Linked DNA regions of Luteibacter rhizovicinus DSM 16549. The protein of the gene in region 1 interacts with the protein of each later gene in a pairwise test. Links are inferred from orthologs where the notes say so. Each region holds a gene or a part of one and is shown on either strand. Other genes may lie near its edges.

Region 1 (3,312 bases):
GGCACGACCGTGGACCAACGTCGCGTGGGCGTTCCTGACCCTGGGTATCGTCGCCGGCAGCTGGTGGGCGTATGCCGAGCTCGGCTGGGGCGGCTGGTGGTTCTGGGATCCGGTCGAGAACGCCTCGTTCATGCCGTGGCTGGTCGGTGTCGCCTTGATTCATGCGCAGGCCGTGACCGAAAAGCGCGGCTCGTTGCCCGCCTGGACCATCCTGCTTTCGTTGTTCGCGTTCTCGCTGTCGCTGCTCGGCACCTTCCTGGTCCGCTCGGGCGTGCTGACCTCGGTCCACGCCTTCGCGTCCGATCCGCGTCGCGGCCTGTACATCCTCGGTTTCCTGATCATCGTCATCGGCGGTTCGTTGCTGCTGTATGCGATCCGCGCGCCGAAGGTCGCCACCGGCAAACCCTTCGCGCCGTTGTCCCGCGAGACCGGGATCATGGTGGCTAACCTGCTCTTCACCACGGCCGCTGCCATGGTGCTGCTCGGCACGTTGTTCCCGCTGATCGGCGATGCGCTGAACCTCGGTCGCGTCTCCGTCGGGCCGCCTTACTTCGGCTTCCTGTTCGTGCTGCTGATGGCGCCCGCGGTGCTGCTGCTACCGTTCGGGCCGTATCTGCGCTGGGGCCGGGCCGAAGGCAGTCAGCTGACGACCGTCGCCCTGCGCGCCGGCATCGCCGCGATCATCTGCGCCATCGTCGCCGCCTTCTTCGCCCAAGGCCACCTGCGCGCGATCGCCGGTATCGCCGGCGCGGTGTGGGTGGCGGCCGGTACCTTGTCGTACGTGATCAAGCGTTGGCGCGAGATGCCGCGCGGTCGTCGCTTCCCGGCCGAGATGGCCGGCATGCTGCTCGCGCATACGGGCGTCGCGATCTTCCTTATCGGCGTGATGTTGTCGGAATCGCTGAGCGTCGAGCGCGATGTACGTCTCGAGCCCGGCCAGACGGAATCCGTCGGCGGCTACGATTTCCGTTTCGACGGTGTCGAGGAAACCACGGGACCGAACTGGCGCGCCGACGAAGGCATCGTTGCGATCCTGCGCGACGGCAAGACACTCGCGACGATGCATCCGCAAAAGCGCACGTATTCGCGCGGCCAGGTGCAGACCGAATCCGCGATCGATGCGGGCCTGTTCCGCGATATCTACGTCGCCCTCGGTGAGCCGATGGAAGCGACCAACGTGAAGGGCGCATGGGCCTTGCGCCTGTATCACAAACCGTTCGTGCGCTGGATATGGCTGGGTGGCCTCTTCATGATGGCGGGCGGCTTCCTCGCGGCCGGCGAACGTCGCTTCCGCGCCAAGCGGGCGCCATCGACCGAAACCCCGACGACGGTCGTCGTGCCGCCGAAGGCATCGCTCGCATGAGTCGCCTCCTGCCCTTGTTCGGCTTCCTCGTGCTGGTCGGCCTGTTCGGCTTCGGTATCTGGTGGAACACGCAACACGACCAGCACGAGATCGTCTCGCCGCTGATCGACAAGCCCGCGCCGGCATTCGCCCTGCCCGTCCTCGACGACGCAGGCCGCACGGTCAGCAAGGCGTCGCTGCTGGGCAAGCCCTACTTCCTCAACGTGTTCGCCAGCTGGTGCATCGAGTGCGTGCACGAGCATCCGCTGCTGATGACCGAGGTGAAGCAGCTCGGCCTGCCCCTCGTCGGCTTCAACTACAAGGACGATCCGCAGGCAGCGACGGCATGGCTCGCCGAGCACGGCAATCCCTTCGACGTCATCGTCGCCGATCGCGAAGGCCGTAGTGCCATCGACTTCGGCGTGTACGCGGCTCCGGAGACCTTCCTCGTCGATGCCAAGGGCGTCATCCGCTACAAACGCATCGGGCCCATCACGCCCGAGGTGATCGACCGGGAAATCCGTCCGGCGCTGGCCGCACTGGCCAAGGAAGCGCCGTGATGCGCAGCTGGCTGCTGATGCTCGTCTTGCTCGTGCTGCCTGCGCTGGGTGCTGCCCAGGCCATCCAGCCCCTGCCGTTCCGCGATCATGCGGAGGAAGTTCGCTTCCAGCATCTCAGCGCCGAACTGCGTTGCCCGATGTGCCAGAACGAGACCCTTGCCGACTCCAATGCGCCTATCGCGCATGACCTTCGTCGCCAGGTGTTCGAGATGATCCAGGCGGGCAAGAGCGACGACGAGATCAAGGCCTTCCTCGTCGACCGCTATTCGCAGTTCGTGCTCTACAAACCACCGGTCGAACCGAGCACCTGGCTGCTCTGGTTCGGACCGCTCGTCCTGCTTGCCATCGGCGCCATCGTTGTTGCCGTGCAAGTGCGACGTCGCGCCCGTCAGGCACCTGCCGACACGACGCCGATCAACGACACCGGGGATGATTGGTGACTTACGCGTTCTATCTCGCCGCCGGGGCCATGCTGGCCCTTGCGCTGGCCCTGCTCCTGGTTCCGATCGTTCGCCATGGCCGTCGCCACGGTCGCTCGCGCGGTGTGTTCGTCCTGCTGCTCGCCATCGCCATCGTCGTGCCGCTCGCCAGCGTCGGCCTCTACGCGCTGGTCGGTACGCCGTCGACGCTCGGTGGCGTCGAGCCGGCGAAGGAAATGGACGTCGGCGAGGCTATCACCGCCCTGCGCGCGCGCCTGAAGGAGCATCCCGACGACGCCCAGGGCTGGCTCCTGCTCGGCCAGACCTTCACCATGCTCAAGCAGCCGGCCGACGCGCGCGATGCCTTCGACGGCGCCCTCAAGGCCGATCCGACCAACGGTGCGGCGATGGTCGGCTGGGCCGAGGCGGATTCGCTGATCCGCGACGATCACCGCATCGAAGGGCGCGCGCTCGATCTGCTCCAGGCCGCCGTCGCCGCCAATCCGCAGAACCAACGCGCCTTGTGGCTGCTCGGTATCAGTCAGTTCCAGCACGAGAAGTACGTCGAGGCGTCCGCGACATGGAAGACCCTCCAGCCGATGCTCGATCCCGATTCGAACGTGGCCCACGCCGTCGCCGAACAGATCGCACAGGCCGACAAGCGCGCGGCAGCCGGCGCAGGCAAGTAAGCGCGATACCCGTCACCCGTGGCACCATGACGGGTATCGAGTGAAGGATCTTTCCATGGGCGACGCACGCCGCTACCACGCGCTTTCCTCGCCGTTCCGCATGAAGCGCGGCGGCCAACTCCACGGCGCACGTGTCGCCTACGAAACCTGGGGCACGCTCGATGCCGCACGTGGTAACGCCGTGCTGATCCTCACCGGCCTTTCGCCGAGCGCGCATGCCGCCGCCAACCTCGAGGACCCGACACCCGGCTGGTGGGACGACATGATCGGTCCCGGCAAGGCCTTCGACACCGATCGCTACT
Region 2 (3,321 bases), 2.7 Mb from region 1 along the record:
ACGCGGTCGTGCAGCGGGCGCAGTTTGCTCATGACTTCTCCAAACATGTGTTTGACGGATAAGGAAAAAGGTCCACCCTGTTAGCACTTGATCAGGGTGAGTGCCAGAATTTTAGCCCTAAGCTTTCCTGATTCGGAAGAGCTGCGGATGGTCGACAGATGGCGGCGCCACGAAACCGTTCAAGGCCCCGGGTTCAAAAAAGGGCGCAAGAGGCCACAATCGACCCATGTCCGAACCCATCGTCGTCCTCATCGCCTGCCCGACGGGCGAACCCGCCGACACCCTCGCCCGCGCCATCGTCGAAGCGGGCCTCGCCGCCTGCGTGAACCGACTGCCCGGCGTGCGGTCCACTTACCGCTGGAAGGGCGAGGTCGTGACCGACGACGAAGACCTGCTGGTTGCAAAGACGACCCGCGAGGCCTTCGCGGCGCTGGAACGCTTCGTCCTGGCACACCATCCCTACGAGGTGCCGGAAATCGTCGCCCTGCCGGTCGTTGCCGGCCATGCCCCCTACCTGGCGTGGCTGGAAGCGAGTGTCGACGCAAGCTAACCCGGGTTCGCCCGGTCATAATGATCGACGCCCCACGCGCCTCGTCACCGCATCGCTCCACGGAGATCACCATGTCGTCGCTTCGCCGCCTTGCGCGGAACCTGGTCGCCGCGTTCGGCCTGTTGCTCGTTGCCCTGCCCGCATTCGCCCAGGGCGACGACGATCTGCTGCCCGTCACCGAGGCGTTTCACCTCACCACGGACGCCAGCCAGCCCGGCATGGTCAAGCTGCATTGGCGCATCGCGCCCGACTATTACCTCTATCGGGGCCGGATCAAGATCAAGGCGGCCGATGCCGGCGCGGTCTCGCTCGGTGAGCCGACCTTGCCGGATGGCCTGAAGAAGCACGACGAATACCTCGGCGACGTGGAGATCTACCACGGCGATATCGAAGCCAGCGTGCCGTACACGCTGCTCGCCGCCGGCACGACCACCCTGGCCCTCGACGTCCAGTACCAGGGTTGCCACGAAGTCGAGCCGAAGATCTGCTACCCGCCGAACACCGAGCACCTGAAGCTCACCATCGGTGGCGCCTCGACCATTCCGACGGGACCCGCTCCGACGGCCGCTGCCGCCACGCCACCCACTGGCGCGACCGCCGCCAATGGCGCCTCGCTGCTCGGCGCCCCGGCCGCGACCCCGGGCACCGATGCCGCCGCCCTGCCGGCCGAGCAGGCGTTCCGCTTCGAAGCCCTGGTCAAGTCACGCGACGCCCTGCTGCTGCGCTGGACCATGCCGAAGGACTACTACCTCTACCGCGACAAGACCGAGATCACGGTCGCCTCGCCCGCTGGTGTCACCACCGGTGAGCCGGAGTGGCCGAGCGGCGTCGCCCACCACGACGAACATTTCGGCGACACCATCGTCTATTTCGATCAGGTGGAGTTGCCCGTGCCGGTCAAGGGCGCGGCGGACGCAAAGACGACCGAACTCGAGGTCGCCTACCAGGGCTGCCTCGAGAACGGCATCTGCTATCCGGTAATGAAGCGTCATATCAGCGTCGACTTCGGCGCCGGTACGGCGACGGTCGGCGCCCCGGCCTCCGCCGCGCCCGCGACGGCCGCCGCCGTGAAGGACGTCGCGCCGACACCCCCGCCTCCGGGCCTCATGCCGAAGAACGAGGCGCCGCTCGGCTTCGTCGCCGCCATCGGCCTGGCGCTGCTCGGCGGCCTCGTGCTGAACCTGATGCCTTGCGTGCTGCCGGTGCTGTCGCTGAAGGCGATCACCGTGCTGGAGAGTGGCGAGAGCCAGGGAGCCGCCCGTCGGCACGCGCTCTGGTACACCGCCGGCGTGCTCGTCGCCTTTGCCGCCCTGGGCGTGATCATCGTCGGCATCCGCGCTGCCGGCCATGGAATCCAGTGGGGCGCGCAGTTCCAGCAGCCGCTGGCGATCGGCATCCTCGTCTACGTGATGCTCGCCGTGGGCCTGTCGATGTCGGGCGTGTTCGAGATCGGCGGCTCGCTGGGTAACGTCGGCAGCGGCCTGGCGTCGCGCTCGGGTCCGTCGGGCGACTTCTTTACCGGGGTCCTTGCCGTCGTCGTCGCCAGCCCCTGCACGGCGCCCTTCATGGGTTCGGCGATCGCCTTCGCCTTCGCCGCCCCGGTCGCCGTGGCCTTCCTGATTTTCCTCGCCCTCGGCCTTGGCCTCGCACTGCCCTTCCTGTTGATCGGCTTCGTGCCGGCGATCGCCCGGCTGTTGCCGCGCCCCGGTCGCTGGATGGAGACGCTGAAGCAGGCGTTGGCCTTCCCGATGTATCTCACGGCGGTGTGGCTGCTGTGGGTGCTGACCAAGCAGCGGGGCGCGGACGCGACGGCCCTCGTGCTGGCCGGTGCCGTCCTGTTGGCCATGGCGCTGTGGTGGTATGGCCGCCACGCCAACCGCGACCGCGGCCTGTCCTGGATCTTCACCGCCGTGCTCGCGGTGGGCGCCGTGGCGGCCCTGTGGACCGTGCACGGCCTGCCGGCGCCGACCGCGGCCACGGTCGCCAGTGACGGCATCGTGCCGTACTCGCCGGAGAAACTCGCCGAGCTGCGTGCCGCCGGCACACCCGTGCTGGTCGACATGACCGCGGACTGGTGCATCACCTGCAAGGCCAACGAACACGCGGTGCTCGACACGGACGACTTCAAGGCGCTGCTCAAGCGCACCGGCACCGTGTACATGCGCGGCGACTGGACCGACGTGAACGCGACCATCGCCGCCTTCCTGGAGCAGTACCACTCGGTGGGCGTGCCGCTGTACGTGGTCTACCCGAAAGGAGGTGGCGACGGCCATAAGCTCTCCACCGTGCTTACCTACGACACCGTCAAGCAGGCACTCGAGGCCGCCGCGTCGCCATGACACGCGGCCCGACCTTCTGGATCGTCGTACTGGCGATCCTCGGGGCGACGGGCGGATTGTGGGTCGAGCACCGGCGCCTGCATCCGCCACCGCCCCCAGGCGTGACGGTGGCCGACATCGGCGACCCGGCACCGGAAGCCAGCTTCGTGACCGTCGAAGGTAAGGCACGTCAGCTGTCGGACTGGCACGGCAAACGCGTGCTCATCAATTACTGGGCGAGCTGGTGCGGGCCGTGCAGGCAGGAGATGCCCCTGCTCGACGCGGCGTATTCGCGCTACCGGGACCGCAGCATCGTGGTGCTCGGGCTGGCCGAAGACACGGCAACCGGCGTCCGCGGTTATCTCGCCCGGCGGCCGGTGAGCTACCCCATCATGCTCGTGGATGCCGACGCGCCCGGCGGGTCCCTCTCGCTCGGCAATACGCGTCGCGTCC

What was found.
Region 2: the proteins of BJI69_RS16715 (region 1) and BJI69_RS04530 interact in binary tests that used the Escherichia coli proteins (3 or more experiments, as listed by UniProt). The link is inferred for Luteibacter rhizovicinus DSM 16549 from one-to-one orthologs.

Annotation. Positions count from the first base shown.
Region 1 is NZ_CP017480.1:3,641,626-3,644,937, reverse strand. Bases 132-3,130 are described here. They hold BJI69_RS16715 (DsbE family thiol:disulfide interchange protein), read left to right. Parts: upstream 132-1,359; coding sequence 1,360-1,902; downstream 1,903-3,130. Other genes in these bases: metX (homoserine O-acetyltransferase MetX), read left to right, coding at 3,066-3,130; BJI69_RS16705 (tetratricopeptide repeat protein), read left to right, coding at 2,339-3,010; BJI69_RS16710 (cytochrome c-type biogenesis protein), read left to right, coding at 1,902-2,342; BJI69_RS16720 (heme lyase CcmF/NrfE family subunit), read left to right, coding at 132-1,363. Outside these bases: more of BJI69_RS16720, read left to right, coding at 1-131; more of metX, read left to right, coding at 3,131-3,312. UniProt on the Escherichia coli protein: Involved in disulfide bond formation. Catalyzes a late, reductive step in the assembly of periplasmic c-type cytochromes, probably the reduction of disulfide bonds of the apocytochrome c to allow covalent linkage with the heme.
Region 2 is NZ_CP017480.1:976,078-979,398, forward strand. Bases 248-3,255 are described here. They hold BJI69_RS04530 (protein-disulfide reductase DsbD family protein), read left to right. Parts: upstream 248-621; coding sequence 622-2,889; downstream 2,890-3,255. Other genes in these bases: cutA (divalent-cation tolerance protein CutA), read left to right, coding at 248-550; BJI69_RS04535 (TlpA family protein disulfide reductase), read left to right, coding at 2,886-3,255. Also shown: BJI69_RS04520 (co-chaperone GroES), read right to left, coding at 1-32; more of cutA, read left to right, coding at 227-247; more of BJI69_RS04535, read left to right, coding at 3,256-3,321. UniProt on the Escherichia coli protein: Required to facilitate the formation of correct disulfide bonds in some periplasmic proteins and for the assembly of the periplasmic c-type cytochromes.